Linked DNA regions of Methylorubrum populi. The protein of the gene in region 1 interacts with the protein of each later gene in a pairwise test. Links are inferred from orthologs where the notes say so. Each region holds a gene or a part of one and is shown on either strand. Other genes may lie near its edges. The genes, in order: rsfS and MPPM_RS07675.

Evidence for each region.
Region 2: the proteins of rsfS (region 1) and MPPM_RS07675 interact in binary tests that used the Escherichia coli proteins (3 or more experiments, as listed by UniProt). The link is inferred for Methylorubrum populi from one-to-one orthologs.

The regions. Positions count from the first base shown.
Region 1 is NZ_AP014809.1:3,409,441-3,424,696, reverse strand. Bases 10,738-13,666 are described here. They hold rsfS (ribosome silencing factor), read right to left. Parts: upstream 12,446-13,666; coding sequence 12,029-12,445; downstream 10,738-12,028. Other genes in these bases: MPPM_RS15650 (glutamate-5-semialdehyde dehydrogenase), read right to left, coding at 13,134-13,666; MPPM_RS15655 (nicotinate-nucleotide adenylyltransferase), read right to left, coding at 12,518-13,078; MPPM_RS15665 (DUF4166 domain-containing protein), read left to right, coding at 11,327-12,025; MPPM_RS15670 (GbsR/MarR family transcriptional regulator), read left to right, coding at 10,738-11,258. Also shown: MPPM_RS15725 (outer membrane protein), read left to right, coding at 1-160; MPPM_RS15720 (DUF2076 domain-containing protein), read left to right, coding at 382-1,125; MPPM_RS15715 (L,D-transpeptidase), read right to left, coding at 1,201-1,920; MPPM_RS15710 (protein phosphatase CheZ), read left to right, coding at 2,149-2,874; excinuclease ABC subunit UvrC, read left to right, coding at 2,931-4,988; pgsA (CDP-diacylglycerol--glycerol-3-phosphate 3-phosphatidyltransferase), read left to right, coding at 5,073-5,672; moaD (molybdopterin converting factor subunit 1), read left to right, coding at 5,731-5,982; MPPM_RS15690 (metal ABC transporter substrate-binding protein), read right to left, coding at 5,987-6,913; MPPM_RS15685 (Spy/CpxP family protein refolding chaperone), read left to right, coding at 7,100-7,657; MPPM_RS15680 (ABC transporter ATP-binding protein), read left to right, coding at 7,750-9,540; MPPM_RS15675 (aldose epimerase family protein), read left to right, coding at 9,605-10,645; more of MPPM_RS15670, read left to right, coding at 10,698-10,737; more of MPPM_RS15650, read right to left, coding at 13,667-14,432; proB (glutamate 5-kinase), read right to left, coding at 14,572-15,256. UniProt on the Escherichia coli protein: Functions as a ribosomal silencing factor. Interacts with ribosomal protein uL14 (rplN), blocking formation of intersubunit bridge B8.
Region 2 is NZ_AP014809.1:1,660,295-1,675,620, reverse strand. What follows is about bases 2,781-5,779. They hold MPPM_RS07675 (ATP-binding protein), read left to right. Parts: upstream 2,781-3,729; coding sequence 3,730-4,830; downstream 4,831-5,779. Other genes in these bases: MPPM_RS07670 (DUF5682 family protein), read left to right, coding at 4,839-5,779. Outside these bases: zwf (glucose-6-phosphate dehydrogenase), read left to right, coding at 1-566; MPPM_RS07685 (SWIM zinc finger family protein), read left to right, coding at 762-2,150; more of MPPM_RS07670, read left to right, coding at 5,780-7,166; MPPM_RS07665 (VWA domain-containing protein), read left to right, coding at 7,163-8,335; MPPM_RS28385 (YcxB family protein), read left to right, coding at 8,539-9,627; MPPM_RS07655 (hypothetical protein), read left to right, coding at 9,624-10,283; mqo (malate dehydrogenase (quinone)), read left to right, coding at 10,541-12,193; MPPM_RS07645 (AI-2E family transporter), read right to left, coding at 12,290-13,441; MPPM_RS07640 (molybdenum cofactor biosynthesis protein MoaE), read right to left, coding at 13,497-13,949; MPPM_RS07635 (gamma carbonic anhydrase family protein), read left to right, coding at 14,099-15,121; iron exporter MbfA, read left to right, coding at 15,186-15,326.

The DNA.
Region 1 (15,256 bases):
CAACCGCCTGAACGGCGCCTTCGGTGCCACCCCGGCCGGCAACCTGGTCTTCACGAACAGCCCGGGCGTCGTGCTCGCCTCCGGCAGCCTCGCCCGTCAGCGCGAGACCGAGTTCGCCGTCGTCCGCGCCGGCCTGAACTACAAGTTCGGCTCGTACTAAGATCCGAAGCCTCGGCGGTCCCTCACCGGATCGCCGGACTTCCTCGGAAAAGCCCGGCCTCGTGCCGGGCTTTTTCTTTGTCCTGTGCTGGAGCGCACCGGTTCGCGCGCCCGGCCGATGCGGACAATCGACGCCGGCCCCCTGACAAAAGCTCGACCGGTCCCCATCTCCTAGCCGCCGTGCGGTGACGAGGCCGTCGGCGCCTTCAGGAGGACGTCTCCATGAACAGCGAAGAACGCGACATCATCAACGGCATCTTCCAGCGCCTCGAGCAGGCCTCCGGACAGCCCAGGGACGCTGATGCCGAACGTTTCATCGCCGAGAAGCTGCGCAGCCAGCCCTATGCTCCCTACGCGATGGCTCAGCTGATCTACGTGCAGGAGGAGGCGATCAAGAGCCTCAACCAGCAGCTCGAGCAGGCCCGCACCCAGGCACAGTCCCAGCCCTCCGGCGGCGGCGGCTTCCTGTCGAGCATCTTCGGCGGCGGTCAGCGCTCCGAGCCGCAGCGTCCGGCCGGTCAGGCCTGGGGCCAGCAGGGCGGGTATGGTCAGCAGGGTGGCTACGGTGGTCCGCAGGGCGGGCCTCAGCCCGGCTACGGCCAGCAGCCGGGTTACGGCGGTCCTCCGCAGGGCGGACCCTGGGGCGGTCAGGCCCAGCAGCCGGCCCGCGGCGGCGGCTTCCTCGCCACGGCGCTTCCGATGGCGGCCGGTGCGGCGGGCGGCATGCTGCTCGGCAGCGCCCTCTCCAATGCCTTCGCGGGCGGACATTCCTCGCTCGGCAGCGCTCAGGCTGCGGGCCTGAGCGGCGGTGACGCGGGTGGCGGCATGTTCGGCGGCGGCGGCGACCAGGATCTCGGTTCGGCGCTCGGCGGCGGTGACGGCGGCTTCCAGGACGCCTCGTTCGGCGGTGGCGGCGACGATTTCGGCGGCGACCTCGGCGATGGCGGGGATGACGACTGGGCCTGATCGGGCCTGATCGAGTAGAGAAAAAGAGCCTGGTGCCGGTCCCCCGGCACCGGGCTTTCTCTTGGGTCGGATGGGTCAGATCACTTCGACGCGGGTCCCGACCGGCGTGCGCTCGTAGAGGTCGATCACGTCCTCGTTCATCATCCGGATGCAGCCCGAAGACACGTTCTGCCCGATCGTGTGCGGCTCGTTGGTGCCGTGGATGCGGTAGAGCGAGGTGCCGAGATACATCGCCCGGGCGCCGAGCGGGTTCTCCGGCCCGCCCACCATGTGCCGCGGCAGGTCGGGACGGCGGCGCAGCATCTCGGCGGGCGGCGTCCAGTCGGGCCATTCCCGCTTGGCGGTGATCGTCTTCGCGCCGGTCCAGACGAAGCCCGGGCGCCCGACGCCGATGCCGTATCGGATCGCCTGTCCGCCCGTCTGGATCAGGTAGAGATACTTCGCGTTGGTGTCGATCACGATCTGACCGGCCCGGCCGGGCCCGTCATAGGCGATGACCTGGCGAGCGTAGCGCGGGTCGATCGCCCTGGCGACGGCGCTCTCCTCGGCGGCCGGCCCGGTCGGCAGCGCCGCGAAACGCGCGCGCGGCTGCGGTGCAATGGCGGCTTGGCGCGGCTCGCCGAGCGCACCGTAGCCGTCGACGGCGGGGCGCCGGGTCGGGCCGTGCGCGTCGCCGGTCATCAGAAATTCGATGAAGCCGCCGCCGTAGCGGCCCGGCCCCGTCTGCGCCATGGCCGGCCCGCACGCTCCGGCAATGGCGAGCGCTGCCAGCGCCACGCTCCATTTCGCCCGCATCCCACACTCCCGCCCTGCACACGCGATGCGGAAAGCTTTTCGGTATTTGCCCTGCGGGCGATGAATGAACGTGGTGAATCACCCGCTCCGGCGGGCGGGCCCCCGCAAACCGCGAGTCGTCGTCAACGGGCGGTAAATGACTCCGATCGCCTGAAAACTTTCAGCAAATCGAAACCACTGCGCCGGATTGTGTCGGACGAGATCCGTCCCCGAAGGCCCGTCCGACCGATGATCACCAAGCGCTACCGCATCGAGGAAAGCCTGGGCTTGCCCGTTCCGGCGGCCGGCATCTCTGCGGCCGCTCCGGAGGCGCTGCCGAATCCGCGCCTCGAAGAGATCCTCACCGCGATCAACGACCTGCGCCGCATCACCCAGGCGAGCGCCGGCGAGACCATCGAGGCCTGCCGCCGCGAACTCGGCGAGGCATTCGCCATGCGCCACGAACTCGAAGTGATGAAGGAGGCGATCACCCGCACAAAGTCGGAGATCGCCAGCCTTCACCGCTCCGAGAGCACCGGCAAGGGCATGCGGCGCGTCGCGGGCGAGCTCGACGCGGTGGTCGAGTCGACCGAGCAGGCCACCTCGACGATTCTTGGCAGCATCGAGAAGATCGAAACCAATGCCAACATGATGCGCGGCATGCGGCTGACGAAGGCCGCGCAGGAGAATGTCGACGGCATTCTCGACCACGTCATCGCCGCCTACGAAGCCTGCAACTTCCAGGATCTCACCGGCCAGCGCATCAGCAAGATCGTCAGCGTGCTCAAGTTCGTCGAGGAGCATCTCGACCGCGTGATCGAGGCCTGGAGCAGCCTTGAGGGCTTCCGCGATCTGCTCGCCGTCGAGACCGCCGCGGTCGACGAGAACGACGAGAGCTCGCTTCTCAACGGGCCGAAGCTTCAGGACGATCCCGGCCACGTCGATCAGTCGGACATCGACGCCCTGTTCGATTAACGGCCCGCGGCGCCGCGGCTCTTCCAACCGGAATCGCCGCGGCCTACATCGGGGCCATGAACCGCGCGACCCGATCCGCCTTCGACGACGTCCCGCCCGACGGGTTCGACGAGGACGAGAACGAGGCGCCCTCCCTCGACGAGGCGCCCGAGATCGACTTCGATTTCGAGGCCGGGGCCGTCAAGGCCGGCACCGAGATCATCCGCCGCTTCTGGACGACCCTGCCGACCTCGCCGGGCGTCTACCGGATGTTCGACCACAAGGGCGACGTCCTCTACGTCGGCAAGGCCAAGAATTTGAAGGCCCGCGTCGGCTCCTATGCCCGCGGCCAGGCCCATTCCAACCGCATCGCCCGCATGATCGCGCAGACGGCGGCGATGGAATTCGTCACCACGGCGACCGAGACGGAAGCGCTGCTGCTGGAGGCCAACCTCATCAAGCAGTTGAAGCCGCGCTTCAACGTGCTGATGCGCGACGACAAGTCATTCCCCTACATCCTGCTGACCAGCGACGGGCCTGCGCCTCAGATCGTCAAGCACCGCGGCGCCCGCCGCCGCAAGGGCAACTATTACGGCCCCTTCGCCAATGTCTGGGCGGTCAACCGCACGGTCAACGCGCTCCAGCGCGCCTTCCTGATGCGGACTTGCTCCGACAGCTACTACGAGAACCGTACCCGGCCCTGCCTGCTCTACCAGATCAAGCGCTGCTCCGGCCCCTGCACCGGCGAGATCGCCCTGGAGGATTACAACGGGCTCGCCGACAGCGCCCGCGCCTTCCTCTCCGGCAAGTCCAACGCCGTGAAGGACCGGATGCGCGAGGAGATGGAGCGCGCCTCCGAGGCGCTGGAGTTCGAGCGCGCGGCGCGCTTCCGCGACCGGATCGCCGCGCTCTCAGCGATCCAGGGCACGCAAGGGGTGAACACGCAAGGGGTCGAGGAGGCCGACGTCTTCGCCCTCGACGAGCAGGCGGGTCAGTTCTGCATCGAGGTGTTCTTCTTCCGCAACTTCCAGAACTGGGGCAACCGCGCCTACTTCCCCAAGGCCGACCGCTCCATGAGCGCCGACGAGGTGCTCGCCTCGTTCATCTCGCAGTTCTACGACGACAAGCCCGCGCCGCGCCTCGTGCTGGTGAGTCACACGATCGAGGATGCCGAACTCGTGGCCGCGGCCCTGTCGAGCCGGGTCGAGCACCGGGTCGAGATCCATCGGCCGCAGCGGGGCGAGCGCAAGAACCTCGTCGATTACGCCCAGCGCAACGCCAAGGAGGCCCTGGGCCGCCGCCTCGCCGACACCGCCTCGCAGGGCAAGCTGCTGACCGCGCTGGGACAGGCTTTCGGCCTCGACAAGCCGCCGCGCCGCGTCGAGGTCTACGACAACTCGCACATCTCCGGTACGGCCGCCGTCGGCGGCATGATCGTCGCCGGCCCGACCGGTTTCATGAAGACGCATTACCGCACCTTCAACATCAAGTCGGAGGAGCTGACCCCCGGCGACGATTTCGGGATGATGCGCGAGGTGCTGACCCGCCGCTTCAAGCGGCTGGCCAAGGAGGCGCCGCGCACGCCGCGGGAGGCGGAGGTCGGTGAGCCGCAGGCCGCGGCGGAGTGCCAGGCCGTGCCGGCCGCGACCGAGACGGTGATCGATGATCCCGACGCCTTCCCGGCTTGGCCCGACCTCGTGCTGATCGATGGCGGCGCCGGGCAGCTCGAGGCCGCCCGCGCCTCGCTCGCCGAGATCGGCGTGATCGACGTGCCGCTCGTCGGCGTCGCCAAGGGGCGGGACCGGGATGCCGGCCGCGAGACCTTCTTCGTGCCCGGCCGGACCCCGTTCAAGCTGCCGCCGCGCGATCCCGTTCTCTACTTCGTGCAGCGCCTGCGCGACGAGGCGCACCGCTTCGCCATCGGCACCCACCGGGCCCGGCGCAAGCGCGAGATGACCAGGAACCCGCTGGACGAGATCGCCGGCATCGGCCCCACTCGCAAGCGCGCGCTGCTGCACCATTTCGGCACCGTGAAGGCCATCCAGCGGGCCGCCTTGGAGGATCTCGCCAAGGCGCCGGGCGTGAACGCCGCCACCGCGCGGGCGGTCTACGATTTCTTCCACGCCAACGCTTGAGCCGAGCCCGTGTCGACAGAGCCTGCGCCCGACGCGATCCCGACGCGGTTGACGCCCCACGCGGCCCGTGATTTCACCCCGGCGATGAACGCCGTCCTCCCCCGACGCCGGTCGCAGGCCTGGACGCTCGCGAACTGCCTCACCTACGGCCGCCTCGTCGCGGTGCCGGTCGTCGTCGTCCTGCTGTTCTGGCCCGACGAGATCGCCGCGCGCTGGGCCGCCTTCGGCGTGTTCGTGGTGGCCGCGATCACCGACTATCTCGACGGCTACGTGGCGCGGGCCTGGGCGCAGAGTTCCGCGCTCGGGCGGATGCTCGATCCGATCGCCGACAAGCTCCTCGTCGCGGCGCTCCTGCTGATGCTGGCTGCCGACCGCACCATCGCCGGCGTGTCGCTCTGGGCGGCCATCGTCATCCTCTGCCGCGAGGTGCTGGTCTCCGGCCTGCGCGAGTATCTGGCGGAACTGAAGGTCGGCCTGCCGGTCAGCCGGATCGCCAAGTGGAAGACGACGGTGCAGCTCGTCGCCCTCGGCGTGCTCGTGGCCGGCCCGGCCGGCGAGAGCGTCATTCCCGGCAGCCTCACGGCCGGGATCGTCCTGCTCTGGCTCGCCGCTGCCCTGACGCTCTATACCGGCTGGGACTACATGAGGGCCGGGATCCGGCACGTGATCGACGATCCGCGCTGACGCGTCCGTCCTTGCTTCGGCTGCGCCCCGCGAGGACGGCTATGGAAGTGAGTGTGTGATGAAGCTCGTCTATTTCGCCTGGGTGCGCGAGCGCGTCGGCAAGCCCGACGAGACCGTGAGCCTGCCCGAGGGTGTCGCCACCGTGGCCGACCTGATCGGCTGGCTGAAGACGCGCGGCGAGGAATACGCCTATGCCTTCGAGAACGAAGGCGTGGTGCGCACGGCGATCGACCGGGTCCACGCCAAGCCCGGCAGCGCCATCGCCGGGGCTCGGGAGATCGCGTTCTTCCCCCCGATGACGGGCGGCTGAAGCCTCAGCTCAGCGCCTCGCGAAACGCGCTGAGGTTCGCGCGCATCATCTCCAGATAGCCCGCGGCCGGGCCGCCCGGCGCGCTCAGCGCGTCGGAATAGATCCGGCCGCCGACCTTGGCGCCGCTCTCTCGGGCGATCTGTTGCATGAGCCGCGGGTCGGCGATCGATTCCACGAACACCGCGGGCACCTTGTCCCGGCGGATCTGGCGGATGATGCGGGCGACGTCCCGCGGACCGGCCTCGCTGTCCGTCGAGATGCCCTGCGGCGCCAGGAAGCGCATGCCGTAGGCGGCGCTGAAATAGCCGAAGGAATCGTGGGTGGTGATGATGCGCCGCCGCTCTTCCGGGATCGCGGCCAGAGCGGTGCGAATCTCCGCATCGAGCGCGTCGAGCTTCTGCGTGTAGGCGGCCGCGTTGGCAGCGTAGAGGTCGGCATGCGCCGGATCGGCGGCGCTGAGGCCGTCGCGGATATTGGCGACATAGAGCTTCACGTTCGCCACGTTCTGCCACGCATGCGGGTCTGCGTGGTCCCCCTCCCCGTGATCATGTCCATGGTCGTCGTGGTCATGGCTGCCGGCGATGGTCTTCACGCCCTTGGAGGCCACGACCACCGGCGCCTTGGTGCCGGACGCCTTGATCAGCCTCTCCAGCCAACCCTCGAAGCCGAGGCCGTTGACGACGACGAGGTCGGCCTCCGCCACCCGCCGGGCGTCGCCCGGCGCCGGGGAATAGCCGTGCGCGTCCGCATCCGGCCCGACGAGGCTCGTCACGGCGACCCGGTCGCCTCCGACCTGCGCCACGAGGTCGGCCAGGATCGAGAAGGTCGCGACCGCCTTCAGCCGCGCCTCCTGCGCCGCGGCAATCGTCGGCGCGAGGCCGGCGATCAGCAGAATCGCGGCCGCGAACCCGCGCCCCATGAACCGTCTCATCCCGAAACTCCTCCGTTCGGCCGCGGTAATAATGTAACATTATCACATCGCCAAGATGGTTATCCGAACATGGACAAGCTTTCATGTTGCAGACACACGCCGGAGACGACCGGACACACGCCAGAGACGAAACGGACGCATCGTCGCCGGATCGGGGCAGACGCCCCTGTCTGACGGAGATGTCCCATGATCAGGAAACGCGCGACGGGTCTCGCGATGGCGGGGCTGGCGCTGTTCGGCGCGGCCAGCATCGGCGCCGTGGCGGTCCATGCCGGCGAGCGCGGTGGGCCTTTCGCGGACGGACCGCACGGCCATCGGCACGGGCGCTGGTCGGCGCTCTCGGCCGAGGATCGGGCGGCCTTCGCCGATGCCCGCATCGCCGGTCTGCATGCCGGGCTGAAGCTGAACCCGGAGCAGGAGAAGCTCTGGCCACCGGTCGAGGCGGCCATGCGCGATCTCTTCAAGCAGCGGGCCGCCCAGCGCGAGGCCCGGCGCGAGCGCGGCCGGATGGTCGATGACGCGCCCGGTGCACTTCGCGCCATGGCCGACGCGGCGACCGCCCGGGGCGAGGCCCTGCGCAAGCTCGCCGATGCCAGCACGCCGCTCTTCGCGACGCTCGATGACGGCCAGAAGCGCCGCGCCATGCTCCTCGCCCGGCCGATGCGCCCGTTCGGTGGGCCGCACAAGGCCTGGCATCGCCACGGCCCCGGCGGACCGGGCGGTCGGGACGGCGGCGACGAGTAGCATCGGGTCCGCCGCTTGATCCGCGAGCCGCGCGGCGGCAAACACCGCGGGCCCCGGCGTTCCGGCCGGGGTCAGCACAGACACGGTACAACATGGCGCGCCGGCCGCTCCTGACGGGCGACACCCTCCCCCTGCTCGGGCGGCTCTGGCGCGAATGGCTCTCGCCCCACCGTGCGACGCTGGCGGTGGTGCTCGTGCTCATCACCATCGTTGGCGCGGCGACCGGGCTCTATCCCGCCCTGATCAAGGCTGCCTTCGATGCCTTCGATCACAAGGACATGGGAGCGCTGGCCTACGGGCCGCTCATCGTCATTGCCGTCACCTCGGCCCGCGGCTTCGCCCTGTTCGGCCAGACCGTGCTCACCAACCGGGTCGTCACCCGGGTCGAGGCCGACATGCAGGCCGCGCTCTACGCCCATCTGATCGATGCCGACCTCGCCCAGCTTGGCCGCGAGAGTCCGGCGGCCTTCACCCAGCGCTTCACCACCGATTTCGCCTTCATCAAGGAGGCGCTGACCCGCATCTCGACGGTTCTGCTGCGCGACGTCGCCATGCTGACCGCCCTGGTGATCGCGCTGATCTGGATGGATCCGCTGCTGACGCTCGCCGCCGCGGTCACGGCGCCGCTCGTGGCCGGCCCGGTCAACCGCATCGGCAAGCGGCTGCGGCAGGTCTCCACCACGACGCAGGAGCAGATGGGCGCGACCGCCAGCCTCATCACCGAGAGCCTGCAGGGCGCCCGCGTCGCCAAGACCTATGCCCTCGAAGGTTACCTCAAAGGTCGTGCCGCGGAGGCGCTGGACGAGGTGCGCCGGCTCAAGATGAAGGCGGCCAATGCCCGCGGCCGGCTCGACCCGCTGATGGAGATCGGCGGCGGCCTCGCGGTGGCCGGCGTGCTGGTGCTGGTCGGCCAGCGGGTGATGTCGGGCGACCGCACCGTCGGCGACTTCACCGGCTACGTCGCCGCCCTGCTGCTCGCCGCGCAGCCGGCGCGGGCGCTCGGCACCCTCAACGCGATCCTGCAGGAGGCGGCCGCCGCGCTCTCCCGCTACTTTGCCCTGATGGACGAGCCGCCGACGATCCGCGAGGCGCCCTCTGCCCGACCGCTGACGGTGACGCAGGGTGAGATCCGCTTCGAGGCCGTGCATTTCCGCTACCGCGCCGACGCGCCGGCGCTGGAGGGGGTCGACCTCGTGGTGCCGGCCGGCTCGACCACGGCGCTGGTCGGACGCTCGGGCTCGGGCAAATCGTCTCTGCTCAACCTCGTGCCGCGCCTTCAGGACGTGACGTCGGGCCGTGTCCTCATCGACGGTACCGACATCCGCGACGTCACGATCCCATCGCTGCGGGCGGCGATCGCGGTGGTGTCGCAGGAGGTCGTGCTGTTCGACGACACCGTTGCGGCCAATATCGGCTTCGGCCGCCCCGGCGCGTCGCAGGACGAGATCGAGGCGGCGGCGAAGGCCGCGGCGGCGCACGGCTTCATCTCGCGGCTGAGCGAGGGCTATTCCTTCCGGGTCGGGCCGGGCGGCGGGCGGCTCTCGGGGGGTGAGCGCCAGCGCATCTCCCTGGCCCGCGCCTTCCTCAAGAATGCGCCGATCCTGCTCCTCGACGAGGCGACCTCCGCCCTCGACTCGGAATCCGAACACCTCGTGCAGGAGGCGCTCGAACGGCTGATGCGGGGGCGCACCACGCTGGTCATCGCCCACCGCCTCTCGACCGTGCGCGAGGCCGACCGCATCGCCGTGCTCGAGGCGGGCCGGGTGATCGAACGCGGCCGGCACGATGAACTGGTCGCGGCGGGGGGCACCTATGCGCGACTGCACCGGCTGCAATTGTCCGACGACACCGGTGCCGCCAAGCCCGAGGCCGCCTCCGCCTAACGGTCCGGAGGCCGTGAGAACGTTCCCGGACTTCGCGCGTCTACGCTGAGCAGGAGGGCGAGGAATGGCGGCCGATCGGTTCGGGACGACGCGGGCGGGCGAAGCCGTCCTCCGACACACCCTCAGCCGTGACGACTTGCGGGTGCAGGTGATCGATTACGGCGCGGTCGTTACGGCTATCGAAGTGCCGGACCGGGAGGGCCGCCGCGCCAACGTCGTCCTCGCCCTCGACACCCTGAAGGGCTACGAGACCGTGAGCCCGCATTTCGGGGCGATCGCCGGCCGATACGCCAACCGTATCGCAAGGGGCCGCTTCACCCTCGACGGGACGACCTACGCGCTGCCGATCAACGAGCCGCCCAACACCATGCATGGTGGCCTCAAAGGCTTCGCCAAGCGTCTCTGGCAGGTGGCGGAGGTGGGCGAGACGCATCTCACGCTGAGGCGGCGCAGCCCCGATGGCGAGGAGGGCTTTCCGGGCACGCTCGACGTGGAGGTCGTCTACAGCCTGCCCGAACCCGGCACGTTGCGCATCGACTATCGTGCCGTAACGGACCGTCCGACCGTCCTGAACCTCACCAATCACAGCTACTTCAATCTCGCCGGCGAGGGCGCGGGCGACGTGATGGATCACGTCGTGCAGGTATTCTCGGATGCCTACGCGCCCACGGACGCGACCCAGATCCCGACGGGCATTCTCGCCCCGATCGCCGGCACGCCGTTCGACTTCCGCGAGCCCACGCCGCTCGGGGCGCGCATCCGGCAGGGCCACGAGCAGCTCGTCCTGGCCGGCGGCTACGATCACACCTTCGCCCTGCGCGGATCCGCCGGCATGCTGCGCCCGGCGGCTTCCTGCCTCTGCCCGGCGCGTGGGCGGCGGCTCGATGTTGCCACGACCCAGCCGGCCCTGCAGCTCTACAGCGGCAACAATCTCGACGGCTCGCTCGTCGGTCCCTCGGGGCACACCTACCGTTCCGGGGATGGTGTCTGCTTCGAGACGCAAGGCTTCCCCGACGCACCGAACCACCCGAACTTTCCAAGCACCGTCCTGCGGCCGGAGGAGACGTTCACGTCGAGCACCACCTTCCGCTTCTCGGTGATCTGAGGCGCGGGCACGGCCGCTTGACTTTCATCTCGTTTCGTCTGAAATTTCTGTCATGACAGAAATTTCAGACCAGTCGCAAAAGCTCGCCCCGGCAGTGGAGCGCTTCATTCTGCACTGGGGCGATCTCGGCGGACAGTGGGGCGTGAACCGCTCCGTCGCGCAGATCCACGCCCTGCTCTACCTCTCCGACAAGCCGCTCGCGGCGGAGGACATCGCCGGCACCCTCGGCATTGCCCGCTCCAACGTGTCGAACTCGCTGAAGGAGCTCGCGGCCTGGAACCTGATCCGGCGGGTGCCGGTGATGGGCGAGCGGCGCGACTTCTTCGTCGCCGAGACCGACCTGTGGGAGATGGTCACCCGCATCGCCGCCGGCCGCAAGGAGCGGGAGATCGACCCTGCCCTCAAGGCGCTGCGCGAATGCGTGGCCGAAGCCGAGGGGGACCCACGGGTCGGGGCCGTGGCGTCGCGGCGCCTCAAGGCGATGCTCGACTTCACCCAGACGCTCGACGGCTGGTACGCGCAGATGCTGAACGTGCCTCACAACACCCTGGCCAAGCTGATCCGACTCGGTGGCCGGATCGTCCGCTACCTGCCCGTGAAGTCCGAGACCTGACCTGCCACGCCCCGGCGGAATCGCCGCCCGGACGAATGGCATGGGAGGATGTTTGAGGAGGCTTCTCCATGCGCAATGCCGCGGAACGGGCTGCCCCGGCCCAAGCTCCGGTCCGCCCGGCCGAACTGTTCGACCTGCGCTTTCGCGCCCTCGTCCCGGAGGCGGATTGGGCGCGGCTGCCGCCGGCGGTGCGCCGTCGCTTCACCAAGCGGCTCGGCGCGGGCGAGAGTGCGGTCTATGCCGGCCGAGTCGTCGAGACGCATCTCACCGTGCTCGGCTGGCTGCTGGCACAGGGCCTGCGCCTCGTTGGTGCGCCGCTGCCCACCGCTCGCATCGCCAATGTTCCGAGCGTGGTCGCCGTCACCCAGGACCGCGGCGGCAGCGGACAGATCTGGACGCGGCTCTACGCCCGCAGCGCCGGCTTTCCCCAGGCGATCCACTCGGCCAAGCGTTTCCGGGGCCCGACCGGCCTCGAGGAGCGGGTCGGCGCCGGGCTCGGGATGAGCCTGCGGGTTCTGGTGGAGGATCGGGCGCTCGTCTTCCGCAGTGAGCGCTACTTCATCGACCTGCCGGGCTTCCGACTGATGCTGCCGCGCTGGCTCACGCCGGGGATCCTGACCGTCAGCCACTGCGCGACCGGCACCCGCAGTTTCCGCTTCGTGCTGGAAATCCGCCACGCTTGGCTCGGTCGTCTGCTGCGCCAAGAGGCGGAGTTCACTGATCAGGTCGAAGCGTGCGACGAGATCAGCGACGTCCCGGCCCCGTGAGGCTCAGACAACGAGGCGGGCGCCGGTCGGACGGTCGACGCCCCAGATCTTCTCGAGATTGTAGAAGCCGCGCACCTCGGGTCGGAAGATGTGGACGAGGATGTCGCCCGCATCGATCAGCACCCAGTCGCAGGCCGGCATACCCTCGACTCGGGCATTGCCGAATCCCTTCGCCTTCATCTCCTGAATGATCTTGTCGGCGATCGAGCCGACATGGCGCTGAGAGCGGCCGGATGCGATGATCATCGTGTCGGCGAGCGACGTCTTGCCCGCGAGGTCGATCTCGACGGTTTCCTCGGCCTTCATCTCGTCGAGGCATCCGAGGGCCAGGGCCTTCAGGGCGTCGGAGGAGGCGGTCTCGGTGTCGGAGCCGGCGGCTCCCGGCTGAAGGTGTGCGGACAGGGTCTCGGTTCCCGGCAATCGGTTTGTGGCGACGCCGCCACCGCCTGAAATTGGCGGCTTTCGTCCCGCTTTTCAAGCGGGCCGAACGCCCTAGGCACCCGTCCGCAACGCCGTCGAGGACAGTTCCGAGCGCGGACCGTGCAGGAAGGACCAAGCCGGCGGGCGCCGGGCCGCGAGCGTCACCGCCTCGGTCTCCGGAATCCGCGCCGAAGCGAAGGCCTGCGCCGCCCGTGCCGCCGGTGCCGCCAGGGTGTGACCGGGCCGGTCGATCACCGCGACCGGCATCAGCGTCAGGATCTCCTCGAAGCGGCGCCAGCGATGAAGCGAGCCGAGGGAATCTGCCCCCATGATCCACACGAAGCGCAGGGTCGGCCGGCGGCGGACGAGCCAGCGCAGGGTCTCGACGGTGTAGCGGCTGCCGATTTCCGCCTCGAAGCCGGTGACGGCGATGCGCGGGTCGGCAGCGAGCGCCCGCGCCTGCGCCACCCGCTCCTCCAGCGGCGCGAGCAGGCCACGGTCCTTCAGCGGGTTGCCGGGCGTGACGAGCCACCAGACCCGGTCGAGCCGCAGCCGCCGCAGGGCGGTGCGGCTGACATGCAGGTGACCCGCATGCGCCGGGTTGAACGAACCGCCGTAGAGGCCGATCCGCAGGCCGGGTGCGGCCGGCGGGAGTCCGAGTGCGCGCAGAGGAGCCGCCGTTAGCGCGTCAGGGCCGGGTCTGGCCGCTGCCGTGGACCCGGTACTTGAAGGTGGTGAGCTGCTCGACGCCGACCGGACCGCGGGCATGCATCCGGCCGGTGGCGATGCCGATCTCGGCGCCGAAGCCGAACTCGCCGCCGTCGGCGAACTGCGTCGAGGCGTTATGGGTCACGATTGCCGAATCGACCTCGTTGAGGAAGCGGGCGGCCGCCTCGGCGTCGTCGGTGATGATCGCGTCGGTGTGGTGCGAGCCGTTGGCCTCGATATGGGCGATGGCCGCGTCGAGCCCGTCGACCACCTTCGCCGAGATGATCGCGTCGAGATACTCGGTGCGCCAATCCGCTTCGTCGGCGGGCGTCACCCGCGGATCGACCCCTTGCGTCTCCGCGTCGCCGCGCACGGCGCAGCCGGATTCGAGCAGCGCCTCGACCAGCGGCTTGAGGTGGGTTTTGGCCACCGCCGCATCGACCAGCAGCGTCTCGGCGGCGCCGCAGATGCCGGTCCGGCGCATCTTGCTGTTGAGGAGCACCGTGCGGGCCATGCCGAGATCGGCGCCCTCGGCCACGTAGACATGGCAGATGCCGTCGAGATGGGCGAAGACCGGCACCTTGGCCTCGGCCTGGACCCGCTCGACGAGGCTGCGCCCGCCGCGGGGCACGATGACGTCGACGCAGCCGCCGAGGCCCGTCAGCATCAGCCCGACCGCCGCCCGGTCGCGGGTCGGCACGAGCTGGATCGCGTCCGCCGGCAGGCCGGTGCGGGCGAGACCCTCGCTCATCGCCGCGGCGATGGCGGTGGCGGTGCGGTGCGAATCCGAGCCCGCGCGCAGGATCGCGGCATTGCCGGCCTTGAGGCAGAGCGCGCCGGCATCCGCCGTCACATTGGGGCGGCTCTCGAAGATGACGCCGACGACGCCGAGCGGCACCGAGATGCGCTCGATCAGCAGACCGTTCGGCCGCTCGAAGGCGGCGAGCTGGCGTCCGACCGGATCGGGCAGGCCGGCGACCTTCTCCACCGCCTCGGCGATGGCCGCGACGCGGCCCTCGTCCAGGGTCAGCCGATCGATGATCGCCTTGGTCTGGCCCGCGGCCTGTGCCGCGGCAACGTCCCGCGCGTTCTCGCGCAGGATCGCCGGGGCGCTGGCGCGGATCTGCTCGGCGATGGCGCGCAGCGCCAGATCCTTGGTCTGCGCCGACGCGAGTGCCATCGCCCGGCCAGCGGCGCGCGCGCGCCGGCCGATCCCGGCCATCAGCGTTTCGAGGTCGTCGGCGTCCGCAAAATCGGACTTGAGGTTCAGGACAGGCACGTTCCCGCTTCCCGTCTGGCGCCGATCGAGCGGCGCGTTTGAGCATTTGAGTGCATATGCACCCTCCAGCGCCCCTTTGCACATCGCCCTGGGGTTGAACAAGCGTCGATGTTAACTTGTCTGACCCGAACGGGGCGCCTCAGGTTCCGATCATCGCGAGATCGTCGCGGTGGATCATCTCCGTGCGTCCGGCCTGAACCGACGCGGCGGCGATCTCGCGGCTGGAGCGGCCGATGATCGCGGCGGCGTCGGCACTGTCGTAGGCGACCAGGCCCCGGCCGAGGATGCGTCCCTCGGGGCCGCGGATCAGCACGGTATCACCCTTGGCGAAGCTGCCCTCGATGGCCACCACGCCCACCGGCAGCAGGCTCGCCCCGCCTTGGAGCGCACGGGCGGCGCCGGCATCGACGACGAGGGTGCCGGAGGCTTCCAGCGACCCGGCGATCCAGGTCTTGCGCGCGGCGGTCGGGGTCGAGCCCGACAGGAACCACGTGCAGCGCCCGCCCTCGCGCACAACGCGCAGCGGGTTCTTTCCGCGCCCATCGGCGATGACCATGTGGGTGCCGCCGCTCGCGGCAATCTTGGCGGCCTCGACCTTGGTGCGCATGCCGCCGCGGGACAGCTCCGAGGCGGGGCCGCCGGCCATCGCCTCGATCTCCGGTGTCACCCGCTCCACCACCGGAAGGTGGCGCGCCTGCGGATCGGTATGGGGCGGGGCGGTGTAGAGGCCGTCGATATCGGAGAACAGCACCAGGACGTCGGCGCCGATCATCGTGGCGACGCGCGCGGCCAGCCGGTCGTTGTCGCCGTAGCGGATCTCGGCG
Region 2 (15,326 bases), 1.7 Mb from region 1 along the record:
CGCAATCGGACACCGAGACCTTCATCGCCCTCAAGTGCCGCATCGACAACTGGCGCTGGGCCGGGGTGCCGTTCTTCCTGCGCACCGGCAAGCGGATGGCGGAGGGGCAGCGCATCATCTCGATCGCCTTCCGCGAACCGCCGAAAAGCATGTTCCCGGTCAATTCGGGGGTCGGCGCGCAGGGGCCCGACCACCTCACCTTCGATCTCGCCGACGCCTCCAAGATGTCGCTGTCGTTCTACGGCAAGCGGCCGGGGCCGGGGATGCGGCTCGACAAGCTCTCGCTCCAGTTCAACATGAAGGATACCGGCCTGATGGGCGAGGTGCTGGAGGCCTACGAGCGGCTGATCCTCGACGCCATGCGCGGCGATCACACCCTGTTCACCACCGCCGAGGGCATCGAGCGGCTGTGGGAGGTCTCGACCCCGCTCCTGGAAGCGCCGCCGCCGGTGCGGCTCTACGCGCCGGGCTCCTGGGGCCCGAAATCGATCCACCAGCTCGTGGCGCCGCAAGCCTGGCGCCTGCCCTTCGAGCGGGAATGGCGCAACACCGACGAGCAGGGCTGAGCACCCCCCAGGCTATGATTCGCGCCAAAGGCGTTAAACTGGAACTATTCTCAGATTAGCCTCAGAACAAAGGCCGTCAAGACGGTTGCCGGCTCAGCGAAAATCGGGATTTCAAGGAAAACTTGCTCATCAAGCCGATCTGTTTAAGCTGACGCATCAACGATTCGACTGACGGACATCCAACCCGCCGACCGCATGAGCCTGACGACTGCCCAGATCCTCGATCTCGCCCCCGATGCGTCGAGCCGCAAGGCCGGGCAGGATCAGGCGAAACCGCAGAAATGGGCCGGCCTCGGCCGGGCGGGGACGGTGATCTGGGGCGAGATCAAGGGCAGCGGGGCGAGCCCCTACCGCACGGTGGCGGATCTCGCCGGCCCGGCCTCGAAATGCACCTGCCCGAGCCGCAAGTTCCCCTGCAAGCACGGTCTCGGCCTGATGCTGGTCGATGCGGCCTCGCCGATCGCCGAGGGCGCGCCGCCGGACTGGGCCGCCGCCTGGATGAAGGGGCGCGAGAGCCGCGCCGCGGCGGCCGAGACGCGGGCGAAGGAGCCGGCCAAGCCCGTCGACGAGCGGGCGCAGGCCAAGCGCCGGCAGGCCCGCGAGGACCGGGTCGCGGCGGCACTCGACGAACTCGATCTCTGGCTCCGCGACCTGATGCGGCGCGGGCTGGCCGCCGCGCGCTCCGAACCCTACGCCTTCTGGGACCGCATGGCCGGCCGCCTCGTGGACGGGCAGGCTCCCGGCCTCGCCCGGCGCGTGCGCGCCCTGCCGGGACTGATCGCCGCCGCACCTCAAGCAGGCGCGCCCCGGCCGGAGGCGGCGCTCGCCCTCGGCCTCGGCCGGCTCGCCCTGCTGCTCCGGGCCGCCCGCCGCCTCGACGCGCTCGCGCCCGAGCAGGCGGCCGGCGTGCGCGCGGCGCTCGGCTACCCCGTCACCGCCGAGGAGATGGCCGCCCGCCCGGACCATGCCGACACCTGGGCGGTGCTGGCCCACGCGGTCGAGGAGGAGGATCGGCTCACCGCCCGCTCGGTCTGGCTCGTCGGCCGCGCCAGCGGCGCCCTGGCCCAGGTGATCGATTACGGGACCGCAGGCTCGCCCCTGCCGCCGGCCCCCGCCGCCGGCCAGGACTTTTCCGGCGCGCTCGCCTTCCAGCCCGGCGACCCGCCGCTGCGGGCCGTCTTTCGTGATGGTGCCGCCGGCCCGGCGGCCGAGGCGGCTCTGCCCGGCGCGGCTAGCGTCGCGGCGGCGCGGGACACCTTCGCCGAGGTGCTGGCCCGCGCGCCCTGGTGTGAGCGCTGGCCGGTGCGCCTCCTGAATGTGCGGCTCGGGCGCCTCGCCGCCGCGGCAGCCAGCGGCAAGACAGGTTCGTTGCCCGCCTTGGCGGCGGGGGACGAGACCGGTTGCCTCGCGCTCCGGGCCGATCCGCGCCTGCCGAGCCTGCTCGCCGTGGCGGCGGGCCGCCCGGTCGATCTGTTCGGCCTCTACGACGGCTACGGCCTGCAGCCGCTCGCCCTGGTGACGGAGGGGCGCCTCTACGCGATGCCGGCGCAGGGCGCGCAGCCGGTCCTGTTGCAGGTGGCATGATGGAGACTGTCGATCGCGCACCGGATGGCTGGGAGCCGGTGCTCGCCGCCGCGCTCCTCGGGGCCGAACGCGCCCCGCCCGCCGCCCCCGGTCCGCTCGCCGGTCTGGTCGCGGAAAGCGATCCCGGCGGCGCCCTGCTGGTCCGGCTCGCCGCGGAAGGCGTCCACCACCTCGCCGGCACGGGGCTCGGGCCGGAGGCGCTGGCGCCACCTGAGCCGCGCGACACCTTCGGGCCCGAATGCCCACCGGCGGCCGCGACCCGGCTCTACGGCCTCCTCACCGAGGGCACCGGCGCGCGTAAACGCGTCGAGGAGTGGTTCGACCTCGCCGCCGCCTCAGGCCTGCGCCCGCCCGCCTGGCTGCTCCAGGCGCTGATGCAGCAGCGCGACAGCCTGCCGGCGACCGCCCCTGCCGTCATCGGCGCCGAACTCGACTGGCTCGCCCGCGCCTGCGGCGAGATCCCGGCCGAGACGGGGGAGGCGGCGGAGACGGCGGATTGGACCGAAGGCACGGTGGCCGAGCGCCGCGCCGCCTTCACCGCCTTGCGCGCCCGCGATCCCGAGGGCGCCCGCGCCGCCCTGGAACCGGTCTTCCGCAAGGAGAAGGCGGATATCCGCGAGGCCCTGGTCCACGCGCTGGCGACCGGCCTGTCGGCGGCCGACGAACCCTTTCTCGAAGCCTGCCTCGACGACCGCGCCAGCGGCGTGCGGCTCGCCGCGCAGCGCCTGCTGCCGGGCCTTCCCGGCTCACGCTACGCCGAGCGCATGGCGGCCCGCGCCCGCGCCGCGCTGAGCGTCGAGAGCAAGCGCAAGCTGCTGGGCGGCACCGCGCACAGCCTCGTCGTCACCCTGCCGGAGGAGAGTCCGGAGTTGGCCCGCGACGGCGTCGAGGCGAACTCGTGGGAGCGGCGCGGCGGCGGTGCCCGGGCCGGCCTGCTGCGGGCGATCCTGGCGCGCGCGCCGCTCCACGCCTTCGCCGAGCATCCGCCCCGGCTCTGGATCGAGCTCGCCCTGCGCAGCGAGTGGGCCGATCCGGTCTTCCACGGGCTGTTCTCGGCGGCCAAGCGCAGCCTCGATTCAGCCTGGACGGCGGCAATGGCCGACATCACGGCGGAAGCCTACGAGGGCAAGGTCACCGGCGTCCGCCGCACCAACGAGGTTCTGGGCATGTGGGCGGAGGCGCTCGACCTCCTGCCCGATGCCGAGTGGGAGGCGCGAGTCGGCGCGCTGATCCGCGCCCGCAAGATCGAGGTGGTGCTGGCGGTGCTGGGCCAAGGCCCTGAGCATTTTTCGGAAGCCTTCAGCGCCGCGCTCCTCGACTGGCTCGCCTTCGTCACCCGCGGCTCGGACGCCCTGCGGCGCGATCTGGCCAAGCCCTGGGTGATCGCCCGCCTCGGCGACCGGCTCTGGCCGAGCGACGACAACGCCGCCGCGGCCGCCGCCCTCCTGGCGCGCCTGCCGGAGGGGGAGGGCGACCGCCTGCGCACGCAGCTCGCGGGATTGACGGGTGTGCTGGACCTGCGCGCCGCGATCCGGCGCGACTTCCGACCGGAGACCACCACAGGGAGAACGGCCCAAGGATGACATCGACCCACGCCGTCAAGGCCGCGCAGCTTCGCCAGGCCGCCGAGGATGCCTTCGCCGAGGAGATCGCGGCGCTCCGCGAATCCGACGACCGGCCGCGCCCGCCGAACTGGCAGATGTCGCCGCAGGCCGTGGTCACCTATCTGCTCGGCGGCAGACTCCTGTCGGGCTTCGAGGTCACCCCGAAATATATCGGCGACCGGCGCCTGATGGAGGTCGCGGTGGCCACGCTCGCCACCGATCGGGCGCTGCTGCTGCTCGGCGTGCCGGGCACCGCCAAGAGCTGGGTCAGCGAGCATCTCGCGGCGGCGATCTGCGGCACCTCGCGCCTGATCGTGCAGGGCACCGCCGGCACCAGCGAGGAGGCGATCCGCTACGGCTGGAACTACGCGCTGCTTCTCGCCAAGGGGCCGAGCCGCGAGGCGGTGGTGGGCTCGCCGGTGATGCGGGCGATGTCGGAGGGGCGCATCGCCCGCGTCGAGGAGCTGACCCGCATCCCTTCTGAGACGCAGGACAGCTTCATCACCATCCTCTCGGAGAAGACGCTGCCGATCCCCGAGCTGAACGAGGAGGTGCCGGCGCAAAAGGGCTTCAACCTCATCGCCACCGCCAACAACCGGGATCGCGGCGTCAACGAATTGTCGAGCGCGCTCAAGCGCCGCTTCAACACCGTGGTGCTGCCCCCGCCCGCCACGATCGAGGCCGAGATCGCCATCGTCGAGAGCCGCGTCGCCGCGCTCGGCCGCGCCTTCGAGATCCCGGCCGAGCCGCCGGGCGCCGACCAGATCCGCCGCGTCGTCACGATCTTCCGCGAATTGCGCGAGGGGGTGACGGCGGACGGCAAGAGCAAGGTGAAGCAGCCCTCCGGCACGCTCTCGACGGCGGAGGCCATCAGCGTCGTCGGCAGCGGACTGGCGCTCGCCGCGCATTTCGGCGACGGCCGCCTCTCGGCCCACGACCTCGTCTCCGGCATCACGGGCGCCGTGGTGAAGGACCCGGTGCAGGACGCCATCGTCTGGCGCGAGTACCTCGAGACCGTGGTCAAGGAGCGCGACGGCTGGAAGGACTTTTATAAGGCCGCCCGCGCGAGCGCGTGACCCGAGCGATGCCCGATATCCGTCTCTTCGGCATCCGCCACCACGGCCCCGGCTCGGCCCGCTCGCTCAAGGCGGCACTCGAGGCGCTCGAGCCCGACTGCCTGCTGATCGAGGGGCCGCCGGATGCCGACGCGCTGATCCCGTTGGCCGCCCACGAGGCGATGGCGCCGCCCGTGGCGCTCCTCGTCTACCGGCCCGACCGGCCGCGAACTTGCGCCTTCTTCCCCTTCGCGGCCTTCTCGCCGGAATGGGTGGCGATGCGCTTTGGCGTCGCGGCGGGCGCGACCCTGCGCTTCATCGATCTGCCGCACGCCAACCAGCTCGCCGACGGCTTCGGCGAGGCAGAATCCCCCACCGAGGCCGCGCCGATCGATGCGGAGCCGGTCTCTGAGGCGGCGGAAGCACCGTCCGAGCCTGAGCCCGCCCCGGCTGCCGCCGCGATCCGGCGCGACCCGCTCGGCGAACTCGCGGCGCTGGCCGGCTACCCGGACGGCGAGCGCTGGTGGGACGCCCTGGTCGAGAGCCGCGCGGGCGCCGACGGCGACGTGTTCGCCGCGATCGGTGAGGCGATGGCGGCTTTGCGCGAGGGCGCCGAACCCGACCCCGAAGATGCCTTTCGTGAGGAGGCCCGCGAGGCGCATATGCGCGCGGCGATCCGGCGGGCGGCCAAGGAGGGGTTCGAGCGCATCGCCGTGGTCTGCGGCGCGTGGCACGTGCCGGCGCTCGCCCGCCACGACGCCAAGGGCCAGGCGACCGCCGACGCCGCAACACTCAAAAACCTGCCCAAGACCAAGGTCGCCGCCGCCTGGGCGCCCTGGTCCTACGAGCGGCTGGCCTTCGCCTCCGGCTACCGCGCCGGGGTGCTCTCGCCGGAATGGTACGACAACCTGTGGCACCACGAGGGAAGGGTCGCCGCCCGCTGGCTCGCCCGCGCCGCCGCCCTGCTGCGCGAGAACGATCTCGACGCCTCCCCGGCCTCGGTGATCGAGGCGGCCCGGCTCGCCGAGGCGCTGGCGGGTTTCCGCGGCCGGTCCCGGCCCTCCCTCGACGATCTCGACGAGGCGGCGCAGGCCACGCTCTGCTTCGCCGATCCGGCGCCGATGGGGCTGATCCGGCGCAAGCTCGTCATCGGCGAGCGCCTCGGCGCCACCCCGCCGGACAGCCCCGGCACCCCGGTCGAGGCGGATTTCGAGGCGCAGTGCCGGCGCCTGCGCCTCAAACCCGGCGCGGCCGCCGGCGAGATCACCCTCGACCTGCGCAAGGAGACGGATCTCGCCCGCAGCCACTTCCTCAACCGCTTGAGCCTGATCGGCATCCCCTGGGGCGAGCGGCGGGAGGCGCGCGGGCGCGGCACCTTCAAGGAGGGCTGGTTCCTCGCTTGGCAGCCGGAATGGGTGGTCGAGTTGGTGGCAGCCTCGGCGGAAGGCGGCACCATCGCCGAGGCCGCCGCCGGCCGGGTGCGGACCAGAGCCCGCGAGGCGACCCGCGTCGCCGAACTCTCCGGCCTGATCGGCACCCTGCTCGACGCCGACCTCGCCGAGGCGACGGCGGAGGTGATCCGCGCGCTCAACGACCGCGCCGCGGTCTCGGCCGACGTGTTCGACCTGATGGACGCGCTGCCGCCGCTCGCCGAACTCGCCCGCTACGGCTCCGTGCGCTCCTCCGACACCGCGCCGGTGCTCGCCGTCGTGCGGGGCCTCGTGCCGCGGGCCGCCGCCGGGCTGGTCGCCGCCTGCCAGAGCCTCGACGACGATGCGGCGGCAGCGGCCAAGGCGCGCATCGTCGCCGTCTCGGGCACGGTGGCGCTGATCGAGGAGCCGGAACTGAAGGCGGTGTGGGGCGAGGCCCTGCGGGCGCTCGCCGATCAGGAACACGTCCACGGCCGCGTCGTCGGCCGCGCCGTCCGGCTCTTGTTCGATGATCGCGCCATCGACGCGGAGGAGGCCGGCGAGCGCCTGCGGCTTGCCCTGTCGCGAGCTTCCGGCGCCGCCCCCGCCGCCGCCTGGATCGAGGGTTTTCTCGAAGACAGCGGCACGGTGCTGATTCACGGGCGCGAGTTGCTCGCCGTCGTCGATGAATGGCTCTGCGGCCTCGACGAGGCGCTGTTCATCGAGCTGCTGCCGCTGGTGCGCCGCACCTTCGCGACCCTGGCACCCGCCGAGCGCCGGGCGATCGGCGAGGCTCTGGCCCGGCCGGGCGGCGTGGCCCCAGGCGCGGCAGAAGGTGCGCAGGGCTTCGATGCGGCGCGGGCGGCCAAGGTGCTGCCGATCCTGCGCCTGCTGCTCGGCCCCGAGCCGGTCCGAAGCGCGGACGCAACCACGGGAGACGCCGCATGAGCGAGGCCGTGAACGAGACGGAACGCCTCCGCCGCTGGCGCCTCGTGCTGGGCGGCGGCGCGGCCGAGGGCACGGGCTGCACCCTGTCCGAACGCGACGGGCGCCTCGACCGGGCGATGGGCGCCCTCTACGATTCCGACCGCAAGGGGGGCTTGGGCGCCTCCGCGCCCTCCGTGCCGCGCTGGCTCGGCGACATCCGCGACTACTTTCCGGCCTCCGTGGTGCAGGTGATGCAGCGCGACGCCTTCGAGCGGCTCGACCTCAAGCGGATGCTGACCGAGCCGGAGATGCTGGAGGCGGTCCAGCCCGACGTCTCCCTCGTCTCGACCCTGATCTCGATGCGCGGCCTGCTCGGCGGGCGCACGAGGGAGACGGCGCGCCTCGTGGTGCGCAAGGTGGTGGACGCGCTGATGAAGCGGCTGGAGGAGCCCCTGCGCCAGGCCGTGACCGGGGCGATCGACCGCGCCAGCATCAACCGCCGCCCGCGCCACGCCGAGATCGACTGGAACCGCACCATCCGGGCGAACCTGCGCCACTATCAGGCGGAGTACCGCACCATCATCCCCGAGACCCGCCTCGGCCACGGGCGAAAAAGCCGCGGATCGCTCAAGGACGTGATCCTGTGCATCGACCAATCCGGCTCGATGGCCAACTCGGTGGTCTATTCGAGCATCTTCGGGGCGGTGATGGCCTCGCTGCCGGCCGTTTCGACCCGGCTCGTGGTGTTCGACACCGAGGTGGTCGATCTCTCCGACGAGATGGACGATCCGGTCGAGGTGCTGTTCTCGGTCCAGCTCGGCGGCGGCACCGACATCAACCGGGCGGTCGGCTACTGCGCCTCGCGCATCACCCGGCCCGAGGACACGGTGCTGGTGCTGATCTCCGATCTCTACGAGGGCGGGGTCGAGGCCGGCCTGCTCGCCCAGGCGCAGCGCCTCGTCGGGGCGGGCGTGCAGGTGGTGGCCCTGCTCGCCCTCTCCGACGAGGGCGCACCGGCCTACGACCGGGGGCTCGCCGCGCGGCTCGCCGCGCTCGGCGTGCCCGCCTTCGCCTGCACGCCGGACCTCTTCCCCGACATGATGGCGGCGGCGATCCGCAAGCAGGATCTCAACGCCTGGGCCGCGGGCGCCGGCATCGCCGCGGTCCCGGCCGCCGCCCGCGACGGCTGATCGGCGCCGACATCCTCGAACGCAAGTCCCGGAGTCTCGTCCTGCCCGTCGTCCCCGCCCTCTCCGGCCGCCCGCCCGTTCCGGAGGCGCCGCTCACTTTTGACGCCCCGCTCACCTTCGCGCACCGGATCATCGGCAATCTCCACGCGCAGAGGGGGCCGCTGGCGGCGCAAAGGCGGCGCATCCTCACGCTGGGCCTGCCGGTGCTGTGGTTCCTGGCGCTGCTCGGCACGGTCTCGGCCTGGGCGACTTCGGGCGGCCGGCGCAGCCTGTCGGCGTTCTGGCGCGACCTGTCCGACTTCGATCCACTGCCGCTCGCCGCCGGCCTCGGGCTGATCACGCTCGCCCTGCTCACGCATTACGCGCTTCACCCCTGGTTCGCCCGGCGCCGGGTGCGGGCCCTGATGGGACCGCCGGGCGGCGGCGGCGATGATCCGAGCCCGGTCCCGGTGCACTACCGGCTCGACGGGGCCGGGCTGACCCAGACCGCGCCGGATCTCGTGAGCTTCGTGCCCTGGCCGCGCATCGGCGGGCTCGCGGAGGACCGGCACCACCTCTTCCTGACGACGGAGATCGGCGAGGTGCCGGTCGTCCTGCCCAAGGCGTCCCTGAGCGCGGAGACGATCGCGGGCATCCGGCGCTGGGTCGAGGCCTGCGCCGGCCGGCCCGCCCCCGCCCCGCCGCCGGCCGAACCGGCGACGGGGCCCGATTCCGTGTGCGCCGCCCTGCGCCTGACCGCGGAGGAGCGGGTGCCGCTCATCCTGCGCAGCCTGGAAAATCCCTGGGCCCGCCGCGCCCGGCTCGCCGGGGCCGCCGCGTGGCTCGTGGGCCTGTCCCTGCTCTATCCCGCCCTGCTCCTGATACTCTGGGCGGTCGATCCCTACCGGGTGCCGCTGGCCGACGCGCTGCCGCTCTTCGCCGAGATGATCGCCAGCGATTTCTGGAAGCCGGCTGCCATCACCGCCGTGGTGATCGCAGGGTTCTTCGCGGTCCACGCTTACGCGCGCCGCTGGTTCGCGGTGGATCTCGCCCGGCGGCTCGAAGCCGAGGCGCCGCCCGGCGAGGCCGAGATCGCGATCGGCGAGACCGGCATCGTCACCGCGAAGGACGGGGCGCACGCGCATCTCGGCTGGCCGCTGTTCCGCGGGCGGGTGCAGGCCGGCGACCTGATGATCCTGCCGATGCGCTGGGACGAGGTGCTGCCCGTGCCGCTGCGGATCTTCGAGCCGGAGGCGCGCGCCCGCGCCGAGGCCCTGATCGACCGCCACCTCCCGGAGGCTCGTGCCCGATGACCGATCCCCTCCGCCGCGGCCGTGCGGCTCTTCTCCTGTCGTGCCTGCTCGCCATCGCGCCGGCCCGGGCCGAGGAGAGGCCGAATTCCACCGAGGAACCCGCACCGGAGGCGAGCACCGACGCGGCCGAGGCCCTTCCGGGACCGACGACCCTGCGCCTCGACCAGGGCTTCGTGCTCGATCTGCCCGCGGGCTGGGTGCTGGAGGATGCCGACGAAGACCCCGGCGACGCCTCCGGCCGGCGCGTCGTGCGGATCGTGTGCGAGACCCCGGCCTGCGCCCGCACCAAGGAGGCCTGCACCCTGCGCCTGCGGACCGCCCCGGTCGAGGGCGAGGACGACGCGGCCCGCCTCGCCGGGCTCCACGCCTCGCCGCTGTCCCGCTACTTCCGCCTGCGTGCGGTCCTGAAGAGTACGAGCCCCGGCGCCTCCATCCGCCGCCCGCTCGGACCCAAGCGATTCGGGCCGCGCGACTGGATCGCCGTCGAGACCGAGGCGGCGCCGCGGTTCAAGTCGGGTCTGTTCGCCGAGACGGTGGTCGACGGCCGCTATCTCGGGGCGATCTGCAAGACCTGCGAGACCGGCGCGATGCGCCACGAGGCCGCCCGGGCGATCCTCGGAAGCATCCGCCGGATCGAGCGCTCGGCCGCACGCTGAGGTTCGTTCGGCCCCGCGACTGGCGACCTATGGTCAACCCCGTTCCGGCGATGCCGAACGCGCCCGACGCGGTCTGACAATCGGCTGCGCATGTTCAAGGTTTCAGGGCATGGCAGCCATGTAATCGCCGGGTTGTCGCTCGCGCGTGCTCGTTGTAGCGGACGCGCAGGACCAATAAATTTTTGAGCGGCACGAAAAATAAAATGAAAACTGACGATAAACTGCACATGCACTCCGCGAATGTGCAACATAGCCCGATGCCGATGAACCGGCGGCAGGTTATCGGCGGCGCATTGGCAGGTCTGGCGGCGACGACGCTGCCCGGTTCGCCCCTGCTCGCCGCGGGCGAGCCCCGCAAGGTCGATGTCCTGCTGATCGGCGGCGGCATCATGAGCGCGACGCTCGGTGTCTGGCTGCGCGAACTCGAGCCCGACTGGTCGCTGGAGATGGTCGAGCGGCTCGACGGCGTGGCGCTGGAAAGCTCCAACGGCTGGAACAATGCCGGCACCGGCCACTCCGCCCTGGCCGAGCTGAACTACACGCCGGAGGATTCCAAGGGGAACATCCAGATCGGCAAGGCCGTCGAGATCAACGAGGCCTTCCAGGTCACGCGCCAGTTCCTGGCGTGGCAGGTGCAAAGGGGCGTGCTGAAGAACCCCCGCTCCTTCATCAATTCCACGCCCCACATGAGCTTCGTCTGGGGCGACGACAACATCACCTATCTGCGCAAGCGCTACGAGGCGCTCAAGGCCAGCCCGCTCTTTGCCGGGATGGAGTTCTCGACCGACCCCGAGCAGGTGAAGAAGTGGGTCCCCCTGATGATGGAGGGGCGCGACCCGAAGCAGAAGGTCGCCGCCACGTGGTCGCCGCTCGGCACCGATTGCGAGTGGGGTGAGGTCACCCGCCAGTACATCGCCTCGCTGAAGAGCGGGCCGAAGTTCGACCTTCGCCTCTCGACCGAGGTCGAGAGCTTCGCGCGCAACAAGGACGGCACCTGGCGCGTCACCTCGAAGAACCTGAAGGACGGCAGCCGGTCCACGGTCGATGCCCGGTTCGTGTTCATCGGCGCGGGCGGCGGCGCCCTGCACCTGCTGCAGGCCTCCGGCATCCCCGAGGCCGACGATTATGCCGGCTTCCCCGTCGGCGGCTCGTTCCTCGTCACCGAGAACCAGGACGTGGCCCTGCGCCATCTCGCCAAGGCCTACGGCAAGGCCTCCGTCGGCTCGCCGCCGATGTCGGTGCCGCATCTCGACACCCGGGTGCTCGACGGCAAGCGCGTGATCCTGTTCGGGCCGTTCGCGACCTTCTCGACCAAGTTCCTGAAGGAGGGCTCCTACTTCGACCTGCTGACCTCGACCACCACCAGCAATGTCTGGCCGATGGTCCGCGTCGGCGTCGAGCAGTACCCGCTGATCGAGTATCTCGCCGGCCAAGTGATGCTGTCCGACGAGGACCGCTACCAGGCCCTGCGCGAGTATTTCCCCGACGCCAAGAAGGACGAGTGGCGCCTGGTCCAGGCCGGGCAGCGCGTGCAGATCATCAAGCGCGATGCGGAGAAGGGCGGCGTGCTCAAGCTCGGCACCGAGGTGGTCGCGGCCAAGGACGGCAGCATCGCCGCCCTGCTCGGCGCCTCGCCGGGCGCCTCCACCGCCGCGCCGATCATGCTGAACGTGCTGGAGAAGGTCTTCGCCCAGAAGGTCGCCAGCCCGGAATGGCAGGCGAAGATCCGCCAGATCGTGCCGAGCTACGGCACCAAGCTGAACGGCGATCCGCAGCGGGTCTACCAGGAGCTCGCCTATACCAGCGAGCACCTGCAGCTCACCCCGCCGCCGCAGATCGGGGCTCCGGCCCCGGCGCCCGCCCCGGCCGAGACGGGCACCGTCAAGCCGGTCCCCGACATGGCGCCGTAAGGCGATTACCGGTCCGCAGGTCCAACAAGGATCTGCGGACCGTTCTGTTGACGGATCATTGCGGGGCGAAGCCGAAGCGATCGGCCGGAGAACGCCTCAGGCCTCCGCTTCGGCCCCGTCCTCGATGTAGAGTTCTTCCAGCAGCACCTTGATCACCGCCACCAGCGGCAGGGCGAGCGCCACTCCCCACAGGCCGAACAGCACGCCGAGCAGGAGCTGGCCGGAAAAGATCGTCGCCGCCGGCAGGTCGAGGGCGCGGCGCTGGATGAACGGAGTGAGGCCATAGCTCTCCGCCGTCTGCACCGCGAGGTAGACGCCGAGCGCCCCGAGCAATCCGTTCAGCCCCGAGGCGAGGCTGCTCAGCACGATCACCACGCCCGCGATCAGCGGCCCGATGGTCGGCACGAAGGCGAGCAGGCCGGCCTGGAGCCCGAGGATCAGCGCGCCGCCGATGCCGAGGAAGCTCAGCCCCGCCCAGGTCAGCACGAAGATCGCCGCCATGGTCACGAGCTGTCCGAACAGCCAGTGCCGCAGGGTCTCGCCCGACCCGTCGAGGACGCGCGCGCCCTTCTCGCGGTGGCGCGGCGGCACGAGCCGCAGGGCGCCGTCGCGGTAGCTTTTCGGATCGGCGGCGATGGCCACGCCGAGGAAGACGATCACGAGGACGTTGCCGAGCGCGTTGAACAGCGCAATCACGACGGTCGTGGCCGGGCCGAGCACGCTGCCGGCATCCGACAGGAGCGAGCCGGGGCTCTTCAGGGCGCCCGAGGCGAGACCTGCGAGGCCGCCCTGCTTCTGGCCCTTCCCCTCCTTGCCCTCGTCCCTCTCGCCCTGACCGGTATCACCACCGCCGCCCTGGCCCGCCGGCGCCCCCTGCGATAGGTCGATCTCGATGCCGCGCTCCTTCAGCCAGTCGCGCACCGTCTCCGATTGCTGGCGCACCGTGGTGCCGAGGTCGCGCGCCTGGCTCGCCACGGTGGCGCCGCCGAAGGCGGAGAGCCCGATGGCGAGGGCGGCCAGCACGAGGCAGGCGAGGGCGAGGCGCCATCCGCGCCCGATCGGCAGGACGTAACCGAGGCCGCGGGTCAGACCGTCGAGGAAGACGGCGAACAGGATGCCGGAAAAGATCAGCAGCAGCGTCGCCGAGGCGGTCCAGGCGAGCCAGAGCGCGGCGGCGAAGGCCACGACCGCGATGCCGGCGACCGCGAGGCGGCGCGCGCCCGGCGGGCTGGAAGGGGATGCCGTCATGAGGGGTTTTCCGTTCGCGGTGTCCGGGCGGGCCGGGGCTGGGCAGGCCGAGGGGTCAGGTCCAGGCTTCGGCGGCGGCGGCGTCGGCCTCCGTCGCCTCGACCCAGCCGCCGGTGGTGCCGTCGGCAAGGTGCTCGCGCTTCCAGAACGGGGCGCGGGTCTTGAGGTAGTCCATCAGGAAGTCGGCCGCCGCGAAGGCGGCCTTGCGGTGGGGCGAGGCGGTGACGACGAGGACGATGCCCTCGCCCGGCCGCACCAGCCCGTGGCGGTGGATCACCCGCAGCGCCTGGACCGGCCAGCGGGCGCGCGCCTCCTCCACCACCCGACCGATCTCGGCCTCGGCCATGCCGGGATAGTGCTCCAGCTCCAGCGCGGCGAGCCGGCCCGCCTCGTCGCGGCAGAGGCCGGAAAAGGTCACGACCGCTCCCGCCCGCCCGGCCAGTTCCGCCTCGATCCGGGCAATCTCGGCGGCGGTGTCGAAGGGCTCGGACTGGATGCTGACCGTCATGACCGCCTCTTCGGGAACGCGTACGCGGCGTGGACGGACCTGCCCGAGCGTTTACACGCAAGCCCGTTACTCCATTTGCCCGCGAGCCTATATGGCTCAAGGATAGGACCGCGCCACCGGCGCCGTTTCGAAGAACAGCGAGCCGCGACGTGACGCCCGATCTGATCCTGCCCCATGACGGCATCCTGCCCGTCTTCGCCAGCCGCCCCGTCTGGTGCGGGCGCGCCAGCACCGTGATCGGCACCGCCACCCTCGGGCCCCAGGCCTGGCTCGGGGACGACAGCGTGATCCGCAGCGACGGCCAGCCGATCACCGCGGGCGAGCGCTTCTGGCTCGGCGCCCGCTCCACCGTCCACATCGCCACCGAATCGCTGCCGACCCATATCGGCGACCGGGTCACGGTCGGCCGCAACGCGGTGGTGCATGCCTGCACCGTCGGCTCGGACGTGGTGATCGAGGACGAAGCGATCATCCTCGACGGGGCGGTCGTCGGCGACAACGTGCTGATCGAGGCCGGCGCGACGATCTTTCCCCGCTCGAACCTCGAGAGCGGCTTCGCCTATGGCGGCAACCCGGCCAAGCGCCTGCGCCCGGTGACGCCGGAGGAACTGGCCGAGCGGGCCGAGCGCCTGCGCGAGGCTGCCGGCGAGGCGGCGAGCCCGCCCGCGCCGACCGAGCCGCCGGAGACCGATGCCAGCGTGTTCGTGGCCCGCACCGCCCGGCTCTCCGGCCGCATCGCGCTGGGCGCCGGGGTGACGGTGCTGTTCTCCTGCGAACTCTCGGCGGAAGTCGGGCCGATCGTGGTCGGCGCCGACACCAACATCCAGGACAACACCGTGATCCGCAGCCGCGGCGAGGGCGTGGTGATCGGGCGCGACACCACGATCGGCCACAACGTGCGCATGGCCGATTGCCGGATCGGCGCCCGCTCCCTCATCGGGATCGGCTCGGTGCTGGCACCCGGCACGGTGGTGGCCGACGACGTGATGCTGGCCGGCGGCTCGACCACCGATCCGGGCCAGTTGCTCGAGGGCGGGCACCTCTGGGGCGGCCGGCCCGCGCGCATCCTCGGCACCCTCGACCCGAAGAAGCGGGCGATGATGAGCCACATCGTCGAGGGCTATTGCCGGCACGGGCGCGAGTACCGGCTGCTGCAGGAGCAGGAGGGGTGAGGCCGGCGACGCCCGCCCCGGCGCGCTGTCTCCGGAAACCGACGCCCCGGAGACCGACGCAGCGATGATGAGCCGTCTCTTGACGCTGGCCCTCGGGGGCCGAAAGCGGTTCGACGATCTCAGCGAGCAGGAGATCCTGGCGCTGGCGATCGGGTCGGAGGAGGAGGACGGCCAGATCTATCGCGCCTATGCCGGGCGGCTGCGC